Regions from separate parts of the Cyanobium sp. L1E-Cus genome, predicted to be linked through region 1. Evidence: predicted binding sites of a transcription regulator. Region 1 holds the regulator's gene; the other holds the start of a gene.

What was found. The regulator HrcA, encoded in region 1, represses chaperone genes, less so after heat shock. The targets are predictions, from matches to a motif close to TTAGCACTCNNNNNNNNNGAGTGCTAA.
Region 2: a site for HrcA is predicted at 4,119-4,145, ahead of groES (co-chaperone GroES). Genes of this name have one in related genera too.

Annotation. Positions count from the first base shown of each region.
Region 1 covers NZ_JAGQBS010000011.1:30,242-41,776, forward strand. Annotated here, with positions in the region: gene KBZ22_RS10845 (methylenetetrahydrofolate reductase) at 1-321, opposite strand, end outside; gene KBZ22_RS10850 (response regulator transcription factor) at 372-653, shown strand; gene KBZ22_RS10855 (adenylate cyclase) at 650-1,216, opposite strand; gene KBZ22_RS10860 (NAD(+) kinase) at 1,248-2,183, opposite strand; gene nuoK (NADH-quinone oxidoreductase subunit NuoK) at 2,198-2,527, opposite strand; gene KBZ22_RS10870 (NADH-quinone oxidoreductase subunit J) at 2,596-3,198, opposite strand; gene ndhI (NAD(P)H-quinone oxidoreductase subunit I) at 3,195-3,791, opposite strand; gene nuoH (NADH-quinone oxidoreductase subunit NuoH) at 3,872-5,002, opposite strand; gene KBZ22_RS10885 (citrate synthase) at 5,027-6,181, opposite strand; gene KBZ22_RS10890 (histidine phosphatase family protein) at 6,209-6,766, opposite strand; gene KBZ22_RS10895 (DUF3352 domain-containing protein) at 6,766-8,397, opposite strand; gene KBZ22_RS10900 (rhodanese-like domain-containing protein) at 8,428-8,784, shown strand; gene KBZ22_RS10905 (heat-inducible transcriptional repressor HrcA) at 8,911-9,819, shown strand; gene KBZ22_RS10910 (hypothetical protein) at 9,906-10,355, shown strand; gene trpB (tryptophan synthase subunit beta) at 10,372-11,535, opposite strand, start outside.
Region 2 covers NZ_JAGQBS010000007.1:68,853-80,387, reverse strand. Annotated here, with positions in the region: gene KBZ22_RS08320 (TIGR01548 family HAD-type hydrolase) at 1-618, opposite strand, end outside; gene KBZ22_RS08315 (transaldolase family protein) at 637-1,296, opposite strand; gene KBZ22_RS08310 (30S ribosomal protein PSRP-3) at 1,374-1,850, shown strand; gene atpC (ATP synthase F1 subunit epsilon) at 2,058-2,465, opposite strand; gene atpD (F0F1 ATP synthase subunit beta) at 2,495-3,955, opposite strand; gene groES (co-chaperone GroES) at 4,222-4,533, shown strand; gene groL (chaperonin GroEL) at 4,585-6,219, shown strand; gene KBZ22_RS08285 (ammonium transporter) at 6,434-7,705, shown strand; gene msrB (peptide-methionine (R)-S-oxide reductase MsrB) at 7,702-8,184, opposite strand; gene secG (preprotein translocase subunit SecG) at 8,198-8,428, opposite strand; gene gpmI (2,3-bisphosphoglycerate-independent phosphoglycerate mutase) at 8,452-10,035, opposite strand; gene pyrR (bifunctional pyr operon transcriptional regulator/uracil phosphoribosyltransferase PyrR) at 10,251-10,787, shown strand; gene KBZ22_RS08260 (ferredoxin-thioredoxin reductase variable chain) at 10,806-11,024, opposite strand; gene KBZ22_RS08255 (hypothetical protein) at 11,068-11,535, opposite strand, start outside.

The DNA.
Region 1 (11,535 bases):
GTTGCGCACGCCCAAGGCATGGGCACCGAGTAATTCGGCCTGCAGGGCAATGCGGTTGCGATCGCGGCAGGCCAGCTGCAGCACCGGCTCGATGCCGGCGTCAAGCAGCAGGCGGCATAGGGCCAGGCTGCTCATCCGCATCACGGCGCGGCTGCCATCGGTGACATTTACCGCATGCACCCAGCCCCGCAGGGACCCTGCGGCCGCCAAGGAGCGCGAGGGATCTCCTCCCCTAGGTGGCATCACCTCTGCGGTGAGAGCTGGCTGCCCGCTGGCAAGGGCCCGTTGAAGCAACAAACCAATCGCGCCACTTAGGACCATCATGGAACAGCGCCCTGCCTACAGTGCTGGCAAGCGCTCGACTTGGGCCCATGGATTCCAATCACGCCACGGGAGGCTCCCTCGGCCAGGTGCGCCATGAGCTGTCGGAGCGGGAAATTGAGATCATTGAATTGGTGGCCAAGGGCCTAACCAACCAGGAGATCGCCGAATCGCTGACGATCAGCAAGCGCACCGTGGACAACCACGTGAGCAACGTCTTCACCAAAACAGGCGCCAAGAACCGGGTAGCCCTGCTGAATTGGGCCATGGACCACGGCAAAATCTGCCGCGATGGCTTCAACTGCTGCTCGATTGAACCCAGCAAGTCTTAGCTAGCTGCAGGCTCGAACAGGGCCAAGCGCTCGGCTTCTGGCCAGAGAGCCAGGGGCCGGCGGGCCAGGGCCGCATTGCTTAGCTCATGGCGCCCAGTTAGCTCACGCCCGCACCAGGCGGGCGGCTGAAGGGCCAGGCCTTGCTCAAGCCCCTGCGGCTCCAGTTCCACCTCTGCTACCACCAGCGGTGCATTCGCACCCTCAAAGACGTCGAGAACCCACTCCCCACCTGGCAGATCAAGGCCATAGCGCACTTTGCAAAGGCCCTGGGGCGCCAACGCCAGCAGAGCAGCAGCATCCGCCTCTGGAATGGCGTATTCGAATTCCTGGCGCACCAAGCCCTCCGGCAGCAGGCCTGGGGCTTCAAGAAGCTGCTCGGTGCGGGCCTTGAGGGTGAGCCAGGCACCGGCTACGGCCTCTTCACCGCTGGCACGGCGCACCCGCACGGTGAAGCCATCGGCGCTCGCCACCAGGTAGCCCTGCTGCAGCTGGGCTTGCCAGCAGATATGGCGGCGCCAGTCCAGCCCCTGCACCAGAAAGCGGCGTTCAATTTCCAGGGCCATGGGGCGATTTGGGGCGGGGGCAGCAGGGGGGTTAGTTGTGGGAGGGCTCGATGGCGGTGAGGCTGCCAGCCCAATGCAACTTGTGGGTGAGGGTGCGGTAGTAGGAGGGGCTTTGCTCCAGCAGCACCTGCAGGGCCGGGTGGGGGCTGCGCTCCACTAGGGCCCGATCGCCTGGTTCCAGCACGGTGGCGTGGGCGCCATCTTTCCAAAGCTTGACCCGGCGACTGGTTTCACCCAGGGGCCACACCGAAAGCTGGGCCCTAGGCGGCACCACCACGGCCCGGCTCGAGAGGCTCATCGGGCAGATCGGATTAACCACGATCGCTTCGATGCCCGGGTGCAGGATCGGCCCACCTGCAGCCATGGAATAGCCAGTGGAGCCGGTGGGAGTGGCAATGATCAGGCCGTCGCCGCGGTATTGATCCACTACCTCACCATCGATCTCCAGCTCCAGCACACAGGTGGGGGAGACCTCATCGAGGCAGGGCCGGAAATAGAAGTCGTTGAGAGCCAGATGGGCGATCTCTGAGCCATCAACGCCGTCGCCCCGGTCGATATGGGCCTGCAACATCATGCGCCGCTCCAGGGCAAAGCGGTCTTGACGCAGCCGGTCCCAGAGGCTCTGCTCCTCGCTCTTGAGGGCGTCGGTGCTCAGGCGCAGCAGACGGCGATCGTGGGTGAGGAAGCCGAGGTGGCCGCCCACGTTGAAACTGAGGATCGGCACATCGAGGGGGGCCAGATGGCGGGCCGCACCGAGCACGGTGCCATCGCCCCCCAGCACCAGGGCTAGATCGGGCAGCTCGTCTTCCGTGGCCAGCAAGCCGGGAAAGGGATTGCGGGCCAGGCCACTGGAGGCCACCACCACATGAACCCCCTGGGCCGCCAGATCTTCTGCGCAGCGCTTGGCCTGGCGGTGGGCCGCCTGGCTGCCAGACCTAGAAATCAGCCAGACCCGCTCAAGCCGCATCGCTAAAGGACCGGCTACCAGCGCAACAGGTTGAAGCGCTCCATATCAACCGTTTCACGGTTGCGATAAAGGGAGAGCAGGATCGCCAGACCAACGGCAGCCTCAGCCGCGGCCACGGTGATAACGAAGATGGCAAACACCTGGCCGCGGATCAGCTGGCCATCAAGATAGTTGGAGAAAGCCATCAGGTTGATGTTGACGGCATTAAGCATCAGCTCAATGCTCATTAACACTCGCACCGCATTGCGGCTGTTGATCAATCCCCAGACACCGGTGCAAAACAACACCGCCGCCAGGGCCAGGTAGGCCTGCAGGGGGATGGTGGTGGGGATGGTGAACTCCATGGCGTGGCAATGATGGCGGTTGCAGTGATGGCGGTGGCAGTGAGGCTGAGAGGGCGCGGAAACGCCCGCTAGCGAGGAGAGTTTTCCAGCAACAGGGGGGTGCGCTCCTTCTCGATCAGGCCCTGATCGACTGCCTCACCTGTGATCACATCGCTGCTGAGCACATCGCGGCGGGCCAAAACGATGGCGCCGATCATAGACATCAGCAGCAGCACCGAAGCCAGCTCAAAGGGCAGGAGGTAGTCACTGAAGAGGTGCTCGCCAATGCGAATCGTGGCCTCCTCGCCCACGGGTTCTGGGCCAGGTAGGGGCCAAGGGGTAGTGAAGGCCACCCGAATCAACAGCAGAAACAAGCCACCGCAGACAGCGCCGGAGAGCAGACGCCGGAGACCAAGCCCGGGAATGGCCGCCAGGTTTTCCTTTTTATTGACGAGCATGATCGCGAACAGGATCAGCACGTTGACGGCGCCCACGTAGACGAGCACCTGGGCCGCTGCCACGAAACTGGCATTTAGCAGCAGGTAGAGACCAGCCACCGAAAGAAATACTCCGCCCAGCAGGAAGGCCGAATAAACAATGTTGGGCAGCAACACCACCCCGAGGGCTCCCAGCACCAAGGTGGCGGAGAGAGCAACGAAGCAGATCAGCTGGGCAATGGAGGAGATAGTCATGACGCGTCTCCGCTAGGCAGGGATTCGAGCACCTGCTCGGGCAATTTGCCCACCCGCGGCGCCGTATCTGGCACATCGTGAGGATCGAGTACTCCCTTGGGCAGGTAGACCAACTCCCGCAGGGGAACTACGGCCGGATCGCTGGTGACACTGGTAGGCAGGCGACCAAGGGCGATGTTGTCGAAGTTGAGGCTGTGGCGATCAAAAGCTGCCAGCTCGTATTCCTCGGTCATCGACAGGCAGTTGGTGGGGCAGTACTCCACACAGTTGCCACAGAAAATGCACACCCCAAAGTCAATCGAGTAGTTGCGCAGCTCCTTTTTCTTGGTGGCTTTGTTCATCACCCAATCCACCACCGGCAGGTTGATCGGGCAGACCCGCACACACACCTCACAGGCGATGCACTTGTCGAATTCGTAGTGGATGCGGCCCCGATAGCGCTCCGAGGGGATCAGCTTCTCGTAGGGGTACTGAACGGTGATCGGCCGGCGCCGCAGGTGATCAAAGGTCACCGCCAGACCCTGGGTCAGGTAGTTGGCCGCACCAACCGCATCGCGGGTGTAGTCACCGACTTTCTTGAGAAACCCGAACATGGAGTTGGCTCTGGGGGGAGGCGGTCGGAATGGGTCAGCCCATGATGGCTGGTCTGGAGAAAAGCTGGGTTCAGGCGCTGTCAGCCGCCAAACACAGCCGGGAAGGCCAGCTTGAGCGCTGCCGTGATCAGCAGGTTGACCAGGGCAATCGGCAACAGAAACTTCCAGCCCAGATCGAGCAGCTGGTCGATGCGCACCCTCGGCGTGGTCCAGCGCAGCAGGATCGCCAGAAACACCAGCAGATAGGCCTTGAGCACCGTCATGACGATGCCTACGGAGCCGGTGATCAGCTGCACCAAGGGTGCATCGATCGGCTGGTGCAGCCAGCTGGCCAGCCACTCAACGGGGATGGGGAACCCCCAGCCGCCTAGGTAAAGCACCGAAACCAGCAGGGCCGAGAGCACCAGGTTGATGTAGCTGCCCAGATAGAAGAGGGCGAACTTCATGCCCGAATACTCGGTCTGGTAGCCAGCCACCAGCTCCTCCTCGGCCTCGGGGAGGTCGAAGGGCAGGCGCTCACATTCGGCTAGGGCGCAGATCCAGAAGATCACGAAGCCCACCGGCTGACGCCAGATGTTCCAGCTGAGGATGCCAGCTCCGGTCTGCTGGTTGACGATGTCAACGGTGCTGAGCGAGTTGCTCATCATCACCACGGCCAGCACAGCCAGGGCCAGGGGAATCTCGTAGCTGATCGACTGGGCCGCCGCCCGCAGACCGCCCAGCAGCGAATACTTGTTGTTGGAGGCGTAGCCGCTCATCAGCAGGCCAATCGGCTGGATGCTGCTCAGGGAGATCCAAAGGAAGATACCGATGCCGACGTTGCTGATCAGCAGGTGCTGGCCGAAGGGCACCACCAACCAGCTGAGGATCACCGGAATCAGCACCAGCACTGGGCCGAGGGTGAACAGCAGGCCGTCAGCCCGGGCCGGAATGATGTCTTCCTTGAAAACGAGCTTGAGGCCATCGGCCATCGGCTGGAGCACCCCGAGGGCGCCGGCGTATTCAGGACCGATGCGCTGCTGCACCGCTGCTGAGATCTTGCGCTCCAGCCAGACGTTGACCAGCACGCCCACCACGGCCGCCACCAGCACCAGCACCATGGGCAGGGGCAGCCACAACAGGTGGGCGGCGGCAGGACTCAGGCCGAAGCCCTGCAGGGCCTGCTCAAAACTGGCCTCTAGATCCAGGCCCGGAGCCGTGGTGGTCAGCATGGCGGCAGCTTAGATGGGGTCAACTTAGCGGGCCCCCACGGGCTGCCAGTCACGGGAGGGCTGACCGGTATAGATCTGGGAGGGCCGGTAGATGCGATTAGCCCCCAGCTGCTCCTTCCAATGGGCCAGCCAGCCAGCCGTGCGGGCGATAGCAAAAATGGGCGTGAAGAGGTCTTCAGGGATGCCGAGCTTGCGGTACACCAGGCCTGAATAGAAGTCAACGTTGGGGAAAATTCCCTTAGGCCCCAGGCGCTCGGCCGCGACCTCCTCCAACTTGCGGGCTAGGTCGTACATCGGATCGTGACCGAACTGGTCGAAGAGCTGCTCCGCCAGGGTTTGGAGAATCACAGCCCGGGGGTCCTTGACCTTGTATTCCCGGTGGCCAAAACCCATGATTTTTTGCTTGCCGGCAATCGCCCGATCCAGCCAGGGCGCCACCTGATCTGGGCTGCCGATCTGGCCGAGCATCTCCAGCACATCTTCATTGGCACCACCGTGCAGGGGGCCCGCCAGGGTGCCAACCGCTGACGCCACCACGGCATAGGGGTCGGTGAGGGTGCTGGCCGTCACCCGGGCGCTGAAGGTGCTGGCGTTGAGGCTGTGCTCAGCGTGCAGGATCAGACAAGCGTCAAAGATGCGGGCCGCCAGCGGATCGGGCTCCCGCTCCGTGAGCATGTAGAGAAAATTGGCGGCGTAGGCCAGGTCGTCGCGGGGCTGGATCGGATCTTGACCCTTCCTGATCAGCTGGAAGGCCGCCACCATCGTGGGGATCTTGGCGATCAGCCGCACCACCGCAGAAACGATGTATTCGGGGTTGTCGAGGGCTCGACGGGAATAAAACAGGCCCAGGGAGGCGGCGCTGCTCTGCAGCGCATCCATCGGATGCCCCCCGGAGGGGAAGCACTTCATCATGTCCCGAATGCGGAAGCTGACCCGGCGGTGCATCTGCACCTCCTGCTCAAACTCCTGCAGCTGCTCAGCGGTGGGTAGCTCGCCCCAGATCAGCAGGTAGGCCGTCTCCAGGAAGGAGCTGCAAGATGCCAGCTGGTCTACGGGGTAGCCGCGATAGGTGAGCACCCCCCGCTGGCCATCGATGTCGCAGATCGACGATTGGGTAGCCGGCACCCCTTCCAAACCCGGCCGAAATGGGGCTGGGGTCGCCGCTCCTGTAACTACCAAGCTTCCACCGCACTCAGTAAGGCGAACTTACGGCTGCCGCTGGCCATCCCGCCGTAGCCGCAGCAACCTTGGGCCAATTAGGGCCTCCAGGCTGGCGCCGGTTGGGCCCAGGCGCAGCAGCACGATGCCGGCCTTACGCACCGAAATCGAGCCCGCCGGCAACCCCAGCAGGCTCGAGGCCAGCTCGCCCAAGTCTGGCTCATGGCCCACCAGGCCAAGGCGCCGCCAAGGGCCCGCCTGCAGCAGCGGCCGCGGATCACCACCCGGCGCCAGGCGATCCTCTAACTCCAGCGCCGGCGCTAGACCAGCCGCCACGCCAATTTCAGCGGTCTGCAGCGCCCGCCGCAGGGGGCTGCTCAGCAGGCGATCACAGTGGAGCTGCAAGCGGCACAACTCCGCCGCCACGGCCGCAGTGCGCTGACGGCCTTCAGCCGTAAGAGCCCGCTCCTGATCAGGGCGATCAGGATGGCGATCTTCGGCAATGCCGTGGCGCCAGAGCAGCAGTTCGCGCTCAACTGGTTCACTTGCAACCGGTTCACTCGCAACCAGTTCACTCTCAACCGCTACGCGCTCAGCTCTAGCCATCAACCAAATTCAAGGCGGGCCTTGAGGTGCAGGTTGGCATCAGGCTGCGCTTCCCAGCCCAGGCTCAGGCTCTGCACGGCCGGGGCTAGGGGCTGGCCGGCCAGGGCTGACAAAAGCTGCCAGGTGCTCCAGCGCTGCAGCAAGGGCTGGGCCCGGCCCGCCGCCAAAGCCCACTGCAGGGGAGCCTGGGGTAGATCGAGGCCGGCGAGCTGCTCCAGCCGCAGCCGGGGCGGCTTGCGGGAGTCACGCTGCTCCTGCAGCACCGCGAGGGTCTGACCCCACCAGGCCAGGCGGCCCTGGCTGGAGCGGGCGCCCTCCAGGCTGGCTTGCAGCTGGTTGGCATCGCCGCGGGCGAATCGGCCTCCAGCCTGGCCAGCCTCCAGCCTGGTCCAGACCCGCAGATCGGGATCCCCTTCCACCGGCAGCGGCGCGGCGATCAATCCCTCGGCCGCCAGCACCCCTGCGAGGGCCTCCGGCTGCGGTTGGTCGGCGCCAGTGCCCAGCAGCCAGCCCTGACTTGCCTCACTGCGCAGCAGCGGGCCATCGGCGGCTGCAGTCACCAGGGCCGGGAATGATCCCGGCTCGGCCTGCAGGACTGCCGCCAGCAGGGGCTGCCAGTAGGCCGGCCAAGCGGCGGGGCGCTGCACCAGGGCCAAGCTCTCTGAAGGGCCCTGCAGGGCCGCTAAAAGAGCGGCTCCCGTGGAGTCAATCTCCCCAATGCCATCCGCAGAGGGAGCCGGCACTGCGGCATCTGCAGCGAACTGCAGAAGGGCATCCAGCTCCAAGGAGCGGTTATCGGGACGCAGGCTGGCCACCAGCTCCTGCACGACCCCAGGCGCCGTGAACTCATCCGGCAACCCCAACCAGGGCCCCAGGGTTTCTGGCCGGGCTGTTAGCAGCAGCGCCCCCTGCTCAAGGCGTTGCACCGCCTGCTTAAAGCGGGGGCTGGCCGCTTGGTTGAGCTCATCGATCTGGGAGACGTCAAGGGCCTGCTCCAGCACCCCCCGACCCGACGCGATCAACACCAGGTCGTCGTCGATCAGCGCCGTAGCGATCGGCACCGGGGTGGTGCCCACCAGGGCACCACGGCCACTGATCAAACCCATGCCGCGGTAGCTGCTGATCTGCAGGTCGGTGCCCGCCAAACTGCGGGTCTGCCAGAAGCGCTGCAGAAAGCGGCGGGCGCCGTCAGCGTCGCGACTGCGCAGGGCCAGCAACCAGCCATCGGGGGCCGCCCCGGGCTCGGAAGCCAGTAGGGCAAAGCCAAGTTCGCGGCCCAGCCAGGGGGCCAGCTCGCCGGGATAGTCGAGGCCGGCGGCGGCGAAAGCACCATCCCTAAGGCCCGCGACCGCCTCAGCCGCCTGGCGCCGCTGGCGGGGGGGAGCCACCGCCCGGGCGTAGCCCACCGGCTGCTCGCCATCGCTGAGCAGATAGAGGCTCAGGGCGGCTTGGCGGGGCACAAAGCGGGCCGCCCGGGGCGACACCAGCTGCTGGTGCTGCAGCTGCAGGGGGGAGTGCTGCAGCACCAGCCACCAGCCACCCGCCGCCAGGCTCAGCAACAGCAATGTCACCGCCAGCACGACCGCCAAAAACGGGCGGGCCTTCATGCGCCCCACGCAGGATGGGTCCATCTTGACCCCAAGCCACCCCGTCTGCCCGCCATGGCACCTATCGAGACGACACCGCAGACAATCCGGGCCCGCGACCTGCAAGAGCGGCTGGAGCGGGGCGAGGCGATCCAGCTGGTGGACGTGCGCGAAGACACCGAACTGGAATTGGCCCGCCTGCCCCATGCCGTGGTGCATCTGCCCCTGGGCCGATCTAACGAGTGGATTGGCCAGCTCAACCAGCTGCTCGACCGCGACCGCCCCGTAGCCGTGCTGTGCCACGCCGGCGTGCGCAGCTGGCATCTGGGCTGCTGGCTGATGCAGGAACACGGCTTTGGTGCCGTCTGGAACGTGCAAGGGGGCATCGACGCCTGGAGTGTGGAGGTCGATCCGGCCGTACCCCGCTACTGACACCCGCAGGGCTGCGTACGATCGCCTCACTCCTGCGGCGCCCGCTTGCAGTCCGCCTCACCCAGGCCCTTGCCCGCCCGGCAGCAGGAAGTACTGCAGCTCGCCGTGCGCCACTACGTCGACACGATGGAGCCGGTGGGCAGCCAGACCCTGGTGCGCCGTTTTGGCCTGCAGGCCAGCCCGGCGACGGTGCGCTCAGCCATGGGGGCGCTGGAGCAGCGTGGCCTGCTCACCCAGCCCCACCCCTCCGCTGGCCGAATCCCCAGCCAGCAGGGCTATCGCACCTACGTTGATCAGCTGCTGCCCGCACCAGGCGCGGCCGCCCTGCAGCTGGAGCGCGAACTCACCGGACTCAGCCTGCAGTGGGCAGCCCTCGACGATCTGCTCCTGCATCTGAGCCGGCGCCTGGCAGATCTCACGGGCCTGCTCAGCCTGATCACCAGGCCCCAACGCCAGCAGTCCCAGCTGCAGGCCCTCCGACTGGTGGCCAGTGGTGAACGCCTGCTGGTGTTCCTGGTGGAGGGGGGCTCCACAGCCAGCAGCCTCAACTTGCGGCTGCCCTGCCTTGCAGTAGCGGAACTGGCATCCCTGGAGCGCTGGGTCACGGCCCAGCTGGATGGCGGCAGCATCGACTGGGCCGCCCTGCCCTCCCACCTGACCAGCAGCGGCGCCGTGCTGCGCCAAGCGCTGGCTAGCCATGGGCAGTCGCGGCAGCTGGAGGGCGAGGGCGCTGTAGCCATGGGCCTCGCTGGCCTGCTTGCCCAGCCGGAATTCAGCCAAACCCTCAGCCTGCGCCCCTTAGTGGAGCTGGTGGAGGACGCACCCCAACAGCTCCTACCCCAGCCGGGAATTTGGATCGGCGCCGAGCATCCCCACCGGGCCCTGCACCAGTGCGCCGTGGTGCAGGCCAACTACCGCAGCGGCGACGGCGGCGTGGGCCAGGTGGCCCTGGTGGGGCCGATGCGCATGGCCTACGCCACGGCCAGAGCTGCTGTGGGTTCGGTAGCCCAGGCACTGGAGAGGCTTTTGCGCTAGATCGGGCTGTGGCGATCAATCGCAGCGCCAAATATTTCCACAGCCAAAGCCGGTAAACTGATTTCAAACATCAGCTCAACCAGTTAATGGACCTCCAATCAGCAGGAGTGATCCTGAGAATTCTCAATCTGGTTGCCCTTGCTGATGGAGGAGCATCTCTTGAAGAGGAAAACCTCTTGGACTCCTTGAGCAAACAATATAAACTTCAGGCCAAAATCATTAATTGGGAAGATCAATTATCTGATCCCTCCTGCATCGAGGAGCTGGCCGCTTTGATAAATCCAGAGCAACGGGAACTGGCCATTAAAACCGCCGTGATGGTGGCTTCCGCATCAAGACAGCAGCAGGATGATGAATTCATCTGCGAGCAAGAGCGCGAGATCCTTTCTCGTCTTGCCACCGGCCTCGAGCTGAGCCCCAATCAGCTGCAAACAATCGAGAACGCGGCGGCCGAGGAGATCAAGGAGCACCCCAACCTGTGGCAGGTGCTGTTTTCGCTATTCGGCAATCGTTTCGACTTCCCAGTGCTGGGCTGATCCCAACCTGCTGGCATCAGCCCCCCATTTTGTCGCCGAGCTTCTCGGCCACGGTGTTGACGTCCTTGTCGCCGCGGCCCGAGAGGTTGAGCACCACCTCGGTGCCAGGGGCCAGGGTGGGGCAGAGCTTCTCCAGCCAGGCGAAGGCGTGGGCCGTTTCCAGGGCCGGGATGATGCCCTCCAGGCGACACAGAAGCTGCAGGGCGTCCAGTGCCTCGGTGTCTGTCACGGCGCCGTATTCGGCCCGGCCAATGGTTTTGAGGTAGCTGTGCTCGGGGCCCACGCCGGGGTAATCAAGGCCGGCGCTGATCGAGTGGGCCTCCTGCACCTGGCCCTCCTCGTCCTGCAGCAGCAGGCTCATGGCGCCGTGCAGCACCCCAACACGGCCCTCGGTGATCGTGGCGGCATGGCGGCCGGTGGCCACGCCATCGCCGGCGGCCTCCACCCCCACTAGGCGCACGGAAGTGTCCTGCACGAAGGGATGGAACAGGCCCATGGCGTTGGAGCCACCGCCCACGCAGGCCACCAGCACGTCGGGCAAGCGGCCAAAGGCCTCGTGGCACTGGCGCTTGGTTTCCTCACCGATCACGGCGTGGAAATCGCGCACCAGCATCGGGTAGGGGTGGGGGCCCGCCACCGAACCGAGGATGTAGTGGGTGCTCTCCACGTTGGTGACCCAGTCGCGGATCGCCTCGCTGGTGGCGTCCTTGAGGGTGGCAGTGCCGGCAGTCACAGGTTGCACCGTTGCCCCCAGCAGCCGCATGCGGAAAACATTGAGGGCTTGGCGGCGCATGTCTTCCGCGCCCATGTAGACGACGCACTCCAGCCCGAAGCGGGCACACACGGTGGCCGTGGCCACGCCGTGCTGGCCAGCGCCGGTTTCGGCAATGATCCGCTTTTTGCCCATGCGCAGGGCCAGCAGCGCCTGCCCTAGGGCGTTGTTGATCTTGTGGGCGCCGGTGTGGTTGAGGTCTTCTCGCTTCAGCCAGATGCGGGGGCCGCCCTCGGGCCGGCGGTAGTGCTCGGTGAGGCGCTCAGCCTCATAGAGGGGATTGGGCCGCCCCACATAGGTGCGGAGCAGGTGGTTGAGCCGATCGGTAAAAGCAGGATCCTTCCATGCCTCAGCCGCGGCCTGCTCCAGCTCCGCCAGGGCGGGAATCAGGGTTTCGGGCACGTACTG
Region 2 (11,535 bases), on a different contig from region 1:
GCACTGGGCGCGGGCGCGCTGCACGGTGAGCACATCGGCCACCGTGTCGCCCAGGTAAATCACCGGCGCTGCGCCAGCCCCCAGGCTCTCGCCGGCCAACCGGCTGGCTAGCTGCAGCAGGCCGGTGGGATCGGGCTTATCTGGCGCATCGCCCATGGCAATCAAGGGCGGATTGGCCAGCTCCAGGCGGGTTTCCAGCACGTAGCGGCAGGAGGGGGGCTCGGAGCCACTCACGAAGCCGTAGGCCAGACCTGCAGCCTCCAGAGCGGCAAAAAAAGCTTGCTGCACCTGTAGAGGCTCGTCGCGGATGAAGCCCCGCCAATGGCCCGGATCGCCGGCGGGATCGCCGCCGAAATAGAAGCCTTCGAACACCGCCACCAGCTCCTCAAACGCCGGTAGCGGGTTATGGCCGGTGCGGCGCAGCAGCTCCATCGAGGCCTGCCAATCGTTGTTCCAGCTTCCTTCGCTTTTGAGGCGGTCGATGGCGGCGGGCTCGGGACGCTGGCCATGGAAGTGGTGCACCGTTTCGACGATTGCCCGGCGGTAGCTGGCGCTCACATCGCGGATTACGCCATCGATGTCGAACAGCACTACGGCCCGGGGCGAAGAGGCGAACATGGGCATCAAGATTGGCTTTCAGGAACGGGCATCGCTTTCAAACTGGACGCTGGCTGCAGCGGTGGCCTCACTGCCGAATAGTTCAGCTGCCAGTGCCGGGCTGATCGTGAAGGTGTTCAGCCCTTCAGCGGCCAGGTGGCTGAGTTCGCTGGGCTGGCGCAAGCTGGCCACCAGCAGCCGCACGCTGGAGCCGAGCCCCGCAAGGCATCGCTGCATGGTGACCACTTCAGCTACCCCATTGCGCCCCTGATCCTGGATGCGGCCCAGGTAGGGGGCGATGTATTCGACTCCCAGGGCCGCGGCGATCAGCACCTGGTGGGGCTCGTAGCAGGCGGTGAAGGTGACGGCAACGCCGGCGCCAACCAGCTCCCGGGCAACCGCTGCTCCCTGCTTGGTCACCGGCAGCTTCACAGCGATGCGGCCGGGGGCCAGGGCCGCTAGTTTCTGGCCGCAGCGCAGCATGTCTGCCGTGGTGGCGCCCCATGCCTGCAGGTGGAGTTCGGCGATGCCATGGGCCAGGGCCGTGCGGCTGAGGGCTGCCAGGCTGTCGAGGGTGCAGGGCTGGGCGGCCCGGCGCAGCAGGGTGGGGTTGGTGGTTACGCCGTGAAATAGGCCGCTGGCCAGCCACTGCTGCCAGGCTTTGGGATCTGCAGAATCGAGGAACAGGCGCAGGGCCATAGCCGCAGGCGGGGGCCGAGGGCGGCCAGGCGGCTGGTAGGTTAGTTCTTTGCTCTGTTGCCTTGAGCACTGACCCCATGACAGCCTTCGAGAGCGCTCCTGACGCAGCAGTAACCGAATTGGCCGAAGTGGCCGCGGCTGCCGAAGACACCACCACCCAGGGGCGTCCGGTGATGCGTGGCGGCAGTGCGGCTCTGGCGACCGCCATCATTGATGAGGATGGCGTTCCTTCTGGCTATACCCCCAAGGCTGACGAAGGTCGTTTCCTGCTCAAGATCCTGTGGCTGCCTGACAACGTCGCCCTAGCGGTGGATCAGATTGTTGGCGGTGGTCCGAGCCCTCTTACTTCTTACTTCTTCTGGCCCCGGGAAGATGCCTGGGAAACCCTCAAGACCGAGCTCGAAGGCAAGAGCTGGATCACCGATAACGAGCGCGTTGAGGTGCTTAACAAGGCTACCGAGGTGATCAACTACTGGCAGGAAGAAGGAAAAGGCAAGAGCCTGGACGACGCCAAACTCAAGTTTCCTGATGTCACTTTCTGCGGTACCGCCTGATCGGCGCTGAATTCTGAAGCTTAGTTTTTGCCCGGATAAAAATTATATCTACCAGCGCTCCGCGAGGAGTGCTTTTTTGTGCATCTTTTTTGCTCATTAACGACATAACCATAAAAATTCCGGAAGTCAACCCTGGGTACGGGTTGACTTCCGGAATTAAAATCTTTGAATACTTAGATTCTTGGAAAATCTAGAATGTTTGGAAATCTAGATGGCTTTGCTTGCTTGGAATCGGGCGCGAGACGCAGCCAGTGCTTGCTGGGCTTTGACCTTGTCTGGGCTAGCTGGCTTGCCCTCGAATGCAGCTGCTGCCGATTGGGCAGCCTCAAAGGCAGCCTCTGCGGATGCAGCATTAATTGAGCTGCCGAGCTCAGCGGCATTCACCAAAACGGTGACCTCATCGGCCTCCACTTCAGCGAAACCACCCATTAGGGCGATCGTTGACCAAGCGCCGCCGGAGCGCAGACGCATTACGCCTGTATCCAGTGCTGCCAGCATGGTGACGTGGCCAGGAAGGATACCTACCTGCCCAGTAGTGCTTGGCAGGATTACCTCTTCGGCGGTTCCATCAAAAACGCTCTGATCAGGGGCCAGAACGCGGAGGGTGAGACTCATGGGTAGGGGTCCTCAGGGAAAAGCAGGAATCAACCCTTGGCTTCGGCAAGAATCTTGGCGGCCTTGGCCCTCACCTGGTCGATGTTGCCCACTAGGTAGAAGGCAGCTTCAGGTAGGTCGTCAAGCTCGCCGGCCAGAATCATGTTGAAGCCCTTGATCGTGTCGTCCAGCTTGACGTACTCACCCTTTTGACCGGTGAAGATCTCGGCCACGAAGAATGGCTGGGAGAGAAACTTCTCGATCTTGCGGGCCCGGTCAACCGTGCGGCGGTCGTCCTCGGAGAGTTCGTCGAGACCAAGAATCGCAATGATGTCTTGGAGCTCTTTGTAGCGCTGCAGGGTGCTTTGCACGGAGCGTGCAGTGCGGTAGTGCTCATCACCTACCACCGCTGGCTGAAGCATGGTGCTGGTGGAATCCAGAGGATCCACAGCCGGGTAGATGCCCTTGGAAGCCAGGCCGCGGCTCAGCACGGTGGTGGCGTCTAGGTGGGCAAAGGTGGTGGCAGGTGCCGGGTCGGTCAGGTCGTCTGCAGGTACGTAGACGGCCTGGATCGAAGTGATCGAGCCTTCCAGGGTGGAGGTGATGCGCTCTTGCAGCATGCCCACGTCGGTGCCGAGGGTGGGCTGATAGCCCACAGCTGAAGGCATGCGGCCGAGCAGGGCCGATACCTCTGAACCGGCCTGCACGAAACGGAAGATGTTGTCGACGAACAGCAAGACGTCTTGCTTGTTCGTATCGCGGAAGTGCTCAGCCATGGTGAGTGCTGAGAGACCCACGCGCATGCGGGCACCAGGGGGCTCGTTCATCTGGCCATAGCAGAGCGCCACCTTCGACTTGGAAAGGTCGTCGGGGTTGATCACACCCGATTCCTTGAATTCCTCGTAAAGGTCGTTGCCTTCGCGGGTGCGCTCGCCAACGCCAGCGAACACGGAAACGCCGCCGTGCTCCTTGGCGATGTTGTTGATTAGCTCTTGGATCAGCACGGTCTTGCCAACGCCGGCACCGCCGAACAGGCCAACCTTGCCCCCTTGGCGGTAAGGAGCCAGCAGGTCGATCACCTTGATGCCGGTCTCAAAAACCTTGGGCTTGGTCTCCAGCTCAGTGAGGCTGGGGGCGGCGCGGTGGATCGAAGCGGTCACGCTGGTGGTTACTGGACCCTGCTCATCCACGGGCTCGCCGAGCACGTTGAAGATGCGACCGAGGGTGGCTTCGCCCACGGGTACGCAAATTGGGGCGCCAGTATCAACTGCCTCCATGCCACGGACCAAGCCGTCGGTGGTGCTCATGGCCACAGCACGGACTCGGTGATCGCCCAGCAACTGTTGGACTTCAGCAGTTAGGGCGACTAGCTGGCCGGCCGAATTTTTGGCTTCAATCCGAAGCGCGTTGTAAATCTTGGGCAGCTTGCCGGCCGGGAATTCAACGTCTAAAACCGGGCCAATCACCTGCCGGACGGTGCCTTTGGTGCCGGTGGCGGTAGCAGCTGCCATAGGTAAGGAAATCTTGGGGAAGCGCAGGGGGAATCAGCCCGCCTGAAGCGGCGCAACCTTACCACCGCGACAGGCGGTAAACCCTGTTCAGCAACTGTTCGCCCTGGTGGTTCGGTCACCCGCACGGTCTGGGCCTGGGCACTGGAACTTGATTGGGCATAAGTTGGCACTCGTAGAGCTCGAGTGCTAAATCGCCCCTCAGGCCCACTCAAGTTCACTGTTCTGTGGCGTCTCAGGCGTCATGTCATTGCTCCCGCAATCCATCCATGGCTGCTGTTTCTCTCAGCGTCTCCACGGTTAAGCCCCTCGGAGATCGCATTTTTATCAAGGTGTCCGAATCGGAGGAGAAAACCGCCGGCGGCATCCTTCTGCCTGACACCGCTAAGGAAAAGCCCCAGGTGGGCGAGGTGGTGCAGATCGGCCCCGGCAAGCGCAACGACGACGGCAGCCGCCAGGCTCCTGAGGTCAGCGTTGGCGACAAGGTGCTCTACAGCAAGTACGCCGGCACCGACATCAAGCTCGGCAGCGACGAGTTTGTGTTGCTTTCCGAGAAGGACATCCTCGCCATCGTCAACTGACGACTGGCCGATTACTGAATCCGACCTAACCCCATAAGGACATCGCCTTCCATGGCTAAGCGCATTATTTACAACGAGAACGCTCGCAGAGCTCTCGAAAGAGGTATCGACATTCTGGCTGAGGCCGTTGCTGTCACCCTTGGACCCAAGGGCCGCAACGTGGTCCTGGAGAAAAAGTTTGGTGCTCCCCAGATCATCAACGACGGCGTCACCATCGCCAAGGAAATTGAGCTCGAAGACCACATCGAGAACACCGGTGTTGCCCTGATCCGTCAGGCCGCCTCCAAAACCAACGATGCCGCCGGCGACGGCACCACCACCGCCACTGTTTTGGCCCATGCCATGGTCAAGGCAGGCTTGCGCAACGTGGCTGCAGGCGCCAATGCGATCACCCTCAAAAAGGGCATCGATAAGGCTTCCGATTTCCTCGTAGGCAAGATCAAGGAGCACGCCAAGCCCATCTCCGACTCCAGCGCCATCGCCCAAGTGGGCACCATCTCCGCCGGCAACGACGAAGAGGTAGGTCGCATGATCGCCGATGCGATGGACAAGGTCGGTAAGGAAGGTGTGATCTCCCTGGAAGAAGGGAAATCGATGACCACCGAGCTGGAGGTCACCGAAGGCATGCGCTTCGACAAGGGCTACATCTCGCCCTATTTCGCCACCGACACCGAGCGCATGGAAGCGGTGCTCGAAGAGCCCTACATCCTGCTCACCGATAAGAAGATCGGTTTGGTGCAGGACCTGGTGCCCGTGCTTGAGCAGATCGCCCGTACAGGCAAGCCCCTGCTGATCATTGCCGAGGACATCGAGAAGGAAGCCCTAGCCACCCTCGTTGTGAACCGCCTGCGCGGCGTGCTCAACGTGGCGGCAGTCAAGGCCCCTGGTTTCGGTGATCGCCGCAAGGCCATGCTCGAGGACATCGCCGTTCTCACCAACGGTCAGCTGATCACCGAGGACGCCGGTCTCAAGCTTGAGAACGCCAAATTGGAGATGCTGGGCACCGCCCGCCGCATCACCATCAACAAGGACACCACCACCATCGTGGCCGAAGGCAACGAAGTGGCCGTCAAGGCGCGCTGCGAGCAGATCCGCAAGCAGATGGACGAAACCGACTCCTCCTATGACAAGGAGAAGCTGCAGGAGCGTCTTGCCAAGCTGAGCGGCGGTGTGGCCGTGGTCAAGGTGGGTGCCGCCACCGAGACTGAGATGAAGGACAAGAAGCTGCGCCTGGAAGACGCCATCAACGCCACCAAGGCGGCTGTTGAAGAAGGCATCGTTCCTGGTGGTGGCACCACCTTGGCCCACCTGGCCCCCGCCCTCGAGGAGTGGGCTGCGGCCAACCTCTCTGGCGAGGAGCTGATCGGCGCCCACATCGTGGCCTCCGCGCTGACCGCACCCTTGATGCGCATCGCTCAAAACGCTGGCGTCAATGGCGCTGTCGTGGCTGAGAACGTGCGCAACAAGCCCTTCAACGAGGGCTACAACGCCGCCACCGGCGAGTACGTCGACATGCTGGCTGCCGGTATCGTCGACCCCGCCAAGGTGACCCGCTCCGGTCTGCAAAATGCCGCCTCCATCGCCGGCATGGTGCTGACCACCGAGTGCATCGTGGCTGATATGCCAGACAAGAAAGATGCTGCTCCCGCCGGTGGCGGCATGGGCGGCGGCGACTTCGACTATTGACAGCGAGATGGGTGCCTTCGAGGCCCCTCTCCGTCATCGTCAGCGAGGGCAGAAGGGTTTTCCTTCTGCCCTTTTTTTGTTCGTTTCCGTTCAGCCAAGCGGGCCCATCCATCCCAGCTGTATCGGTTGCCACCTTTAAAGGCTCTTTTGGTAGCGGTTGCTACTGGCTGCTGATCCGTTGGTCTTCAGGGTGGCGCCTGGTTTTGGCTCAGCTGTGCCGCTTCTGTTTGCAACCGATCTGGCCCTTCGCAGTGCCAACAATGGTTTTGTGTTGGTGAGTGCCGCCCTGGTGCTGATGATGACGCCAGCTCTGGCCCTCTTTTATGCGGGCTTTGTTCGCAGCCGCAACGTGCTTAACACCATGGTGATGAGCTTCACCGCCATGGCCCTGGTGAGTGTGCTCTGGGTGTTGTTCGGCTACAGCCTGGCCTTCTCTCCCGGCAGCGGTCCCCTGGCTCCGTTCATCGGCGGGTTGCAGTGGGCGGGGCTCAGCAATTGGTCGGCTCCCTATGGGGATGGGCAACTCAGTCACGGTGCCGTTGCCCTGTTCCAGGTCACCTTTGCGATCATCACTCCGGCGCTGATTTCCGGTGCGGTGGTGGAGCGGATGCATTTCCGCGCCTGGATGGTGTTTCTGCTGCTCTGGAGCACCTTCATCTATCTACCCCTGGCCCACATGGTGTGGGGCCCCGGTGGGTTCTTGGGTAGCTCCGGCCTCGGTGCTATCGACTTCGCCGGTGGCCTGGTGGTGGAACTGGCCTCGGGCGTGGCCGCCGCCGTTGCTGCCTTGGTGGTGGGCCGGCGTCGCAGTGGGGGCGTGGGCTATGCCGCCCCACCCCACAACGTGCCCTTCATCCTGTTTGGGGCGGGCCTGCTCTGGTTCGGCTGGTTTGGCTTCAATGGTGGTAGCGGCCTGGTGGCAGGCAATTTGGCCTCCCTTGCCTGCCTCACCACCAATACCGCTGCCGCTGCCGCTGCCCTGGGCTGGATGCTGCTGGAAACATGGCAGCGCGGCAAGCCCACTGCCGTGGGTGTGGCTACCGGCGCCGTGGCCGGCCTAGTGGCGATCACCCCAGCGGCTGGCTATGTGAGCCCTCTGGCGGCTGTGTTGATCGGCTTTGCGGCGGCCCTGGTTTGCAGCTATGCCATGCAACTCAAGAATCGCTGGCGGCTCGATGACAGCCTCGATGTGCTGCCGGTGCATGGCGTGGCCGGGTTGCTCGGCACTCTGCTAACTGGCGTGTTCACGTTGAAAAGCCTCAATCCCGCTGGCGCAGATGGACTGCTAGTCGGTCAGCCAGGTCAGCTCTGGATTCAGCTCAAGGCCGCAGGATTCACAATTCTTTTTGTTGGAGTAGGCACGTATGTGATTCTTCTACTGATTCGCCTGGTGATGCCCCTGCGTGTTAACGACATTCAGGAACAGCAGGGCCTCGATATCAATGCTCACGGCGAAGAGGCCTACAACGGCGAATACACCGGTTAACCGGTGATGAAATTGAGGGCTGCGCCGTTGTTGCAGTAGCGCTTGCCACTGGGCTTAGGGCCGTCGTCAAACACGTGGCCCTGATGGCCGCCGCAGCGCCGGCAGTGGTATTCGGTGCGGGGCACGATCAACTTGAAGTCCACCTTGGTGGCGATCCCGTTGGGCAGCGGTTGCCAGAAGCTGGGCCAGCCGGTGCCGCTCTCGTATTTGGCCTTGGAGCTAAAGAGGGGCAGGGCGCAGCCAGCACAAACGAAAGTGCCTGGGCGTTTTTCGCTATTCAAGGGGCTGGAGAAGGGCCTTTCGGTGCCTTCCTGGCGGAGCACGTTATAAGCGGCAGGGTTGAGACGTTTCTTCCAGCTGGCTTCGCTGAGCTGCCAGGCGGGATCTTGGGCCTTGGAAGCTGCTTCGGCGCGGGAGACGCCAGTGAAGAAGGCACCCAGGCTTGATCCCAGGGCTACCAGCAGATTGCGTCGCGGCATTGGCGTCACAGACCTAACCGAGCCAGCCGGCGCTGAGCACAACGGCCAGGCCAAGAAAAATTGCTAGCAAGGTCCAGCTGATGCGGTTGAGGGTGGCTTCGGCGCTACGGGCACTGGTGAACATCGAACCGCCGCTAGCGGCCAGCCCGCCCATGCCATCGCCCTTGGGGCTATGTAGTAGCACGCTGATGATCAGCAGAACGCCACTGCCAATCCACACCCATGACAAAACTGAAGTGATCATGGGCCTCTTTGAATAGAGGCAGATTAAACGCCCAGGGTCTGGGGGATGGGACTGGATGCGGCTGCGGTCCCAGTTGCCAGGATCAGTGATTCACCGCTCATGGTTGCGGGCTTGGGCAGGTGCAAGATCTCGAGCAGGGTCGGGGCGATGTCGGCTAAGCCGCCATGGTCACGCAGCGACACGTTGGTGCCGTGGCCGGGCAGCTTGCGTTTCTCGCCCTCCACCAAAATCACGGGCACGGGGTTTGTGGTGTGAGCAGTCCAAGGGCGACCATCTGGGCCCTCCATCACTTCGGCATTGCCGTGGTCTGCGGTGATCAGCAGCGTGCCTCCCATGCGGTTGGTGGCCTCCATCAGCTTTCCTACACAGGTGTCGACAGTGGTGATTGCTTCAGTGGTGGCTTTCATTTTGCCGGTGTGCCCCACCATGTCCGGATTGGCGTAATTGATTACCACCAACGAGTAAATGCCCTTTTTGATTGCGGCAATACAGCTTTCAGTGAGCTCGCCGGCGGACATTTCCGGGGATAGGTCGTAGGTAGCCACCCGGGGGGAGGGGACTAGGTGGCGATCTTCTCCAGGGAAGGCCTGCTCAATTCCCCCATTCATGAAATAGGTGACGTGAGGATATTTTTCGGTTTCAGCTGTGCGGAACTGGCGCAGCCCCGAGTTCGAAACCACTTGGCCCAGTAAGCCATCGAGAGATTCGGGCGGAAAAGCCACCGCTACGGGCAAGCCCCTTTCGTATTGGGTGAAGGTGACCACATCCAGTTGGGCTTGGCGCTGCCGCGAGAAGTCGTCAAATTCCGGCAAAACCAGGGCGCGGATCAACTGGCGCACCCGGTCGGGCCGGAAGTTGAAACACACCAGAGCGTCTCCGCTCTTGATCAATCCCTCCGCCAATCGCAACGGCTCGAGGAATTCGTCGCCGATCTCTTGGGCGTAGGAGGCGTGGATGGCGTTGACCGGGCTGAGCTCGGATATCTCGCTTGGTTCGGTTAAGAGTCGATAGGCCTTCTCAGTGCGCTCCCAGCGGTTATCGCGATCCATTGCCCAGTAGCGGCCGCAGAGGGTAGCGATTCGGCCCACGCCGGCCCGACTGATCTGCTCTTGAACCTGGGTGACGAATCGGGGGGCACTGCTCGGGTCCGTGTCCCGGCCATCGGTGATCACGTGGATGCAGACATCCTTGAGACCGCGGCTCGCGGCCCATTGCAACAAACCCCCTAGGTGGGTGATGTGACTGTGCACGCCCCCATCGGAGCACAGGCCGATCAGGTGCAGGCAGCCGCCCTTGAGAAGTAGGCGGTCGGCTAAGGAATTGAGCGCAGGGTTGGCGGCCAAGCTGCCGTCCTTGACAGCTTGGCTGATCCGCACCAGCTCCTGGCGAATGATTCGACCGGAGCCGATTGTGAGATGGCCCACCTCAGAATTGCCCATCTGATGATCTGGCAGGCCGACAGCGGCGCCGCTGGCCTCAATCAGGGTGTGGGGGTAGGCGTGCCAGAGGGCATCCATCACCGGGGTGCTGGCAGCACGTATGGCGTTGTGATCGGCTTCGTGGCTGTAACCCCAGCCATCCAAAATGGCGAGTACGACCGGGGCCACAGAGGATGAAGCCCTAGAGGCCGATGCTGGGCCTGGCACCAGGGTGGATTGCTGCTGGGAGGGAATAGTCGTCACCCGTCTCGCCTAGCGACGTTGAACCAACGCCTTCCAAAACCAACTTACAGTGCAAATGTGCTGCGATCCCAACTGCTTCCCTCGGGGTCAGCCTTTGGTCACACAGCCAACCAGCCCTAGCCGACTTGCCTGATTCCCTAATGCATCGGCTCGAACTGCTCTCGGCCCTGGATTTGGGCCGCACCCTTGACCGGCTTGCCTCCCAGGTGTTGGAAGGCGTGGCCGATAGCAGCTCCTTGGTGCTTCTCGGCATACCCACCCGTGGAGTGGCGTTGGCTGAGGTTTTGGCCTCCCGCTTGGCAGTCTTAGCCGGCCATCCGATCGACCAAGGCAGTGTCGATCCCACCTTTCATCGAGATGACCTGGAGCGAGTCGGCACCCGTTTGGGCCAGCCCACCGATTTGCCCGTGGCTCTGGATGGGCGCCAGGTGGTGTTGGTGGATGACGTGATCTTTACGGGGCGCACTGTGCGGGCGGCACTTGAAGCCTTGCAAGCCTGGGGGCGGCCCAAGCGGGTCAGCTTGCTGGCCATGGTGGATCGCGGTCACCGGGAGCTGCCGATCCAGCCTGATTTCTGTGGAAAGCTAGTGCCCACCAGTCGCCAAGAATCAATCCAGCTCTGCCTACAGGAGATCGATGGCGAGGAGGGGGTGTTCCTGCTGCGGCCGGAGCTCTAACGAGATTCAGGCAAGCGATCAGGCGGGAGCCAGCTCATCTGAGCGGAAATGGGCCCGAAATTTGCCGAAGGCAACTACCACCGGCAAGGTTGGGCTGATCACCCGGCCCTTCCACTCGTTGAGCACGGTGACCACCTCACCCTGTTGGCCTTTGAGATCGAAGGCGACCCCGCGGTGCTGGGGGTGGTGGTATACGACCACGCTTTGGGAGACCTGAACCTGATCACCTGCCTGCATGGCTCCAGAGCTTCATCGCGGGGCCAATCTTGTCACGCGCCAATCACCGCTTGCTGGATCGGCGCTGACAGGCCGTCTCCGGCCCGGCCTCAACCACCTGTCCACCTAAGGCCCGACAGGCCTCCTGGAACGCGGACCACTCGTCCATACCCTGGGAGATCCGTTGGCGCACCTGGGCATCGAGTTGGGCGGCGGGCACGGTGTGGGGCAGCTGGCCATGGGCGTCGTGTTCGCGCTCCTGCACTGACAGGCCTTCGATGCCCTTCTGCACCTTGGCTTGTAGGCCGCGGCTCTGGGTTTTCCACCAGGGATGGTCGATGCGGGTGAGGGCCTCGAGGGCCTCCCACCAGCGCTTTTGCTCTGTGAGGCCCTTGGCCCGCTCCAGCTGCAGCCGGTTGCGAGTCCAGTTTTCACTGAGTTTGTCGCCCAGGCTGTCGCCGTCGGCCCGGTGGTCATCGCCCATCACAGCCAGGATCTTCAGGGCTGCAGGTAGGTCGCCCTCCTGGAAGCG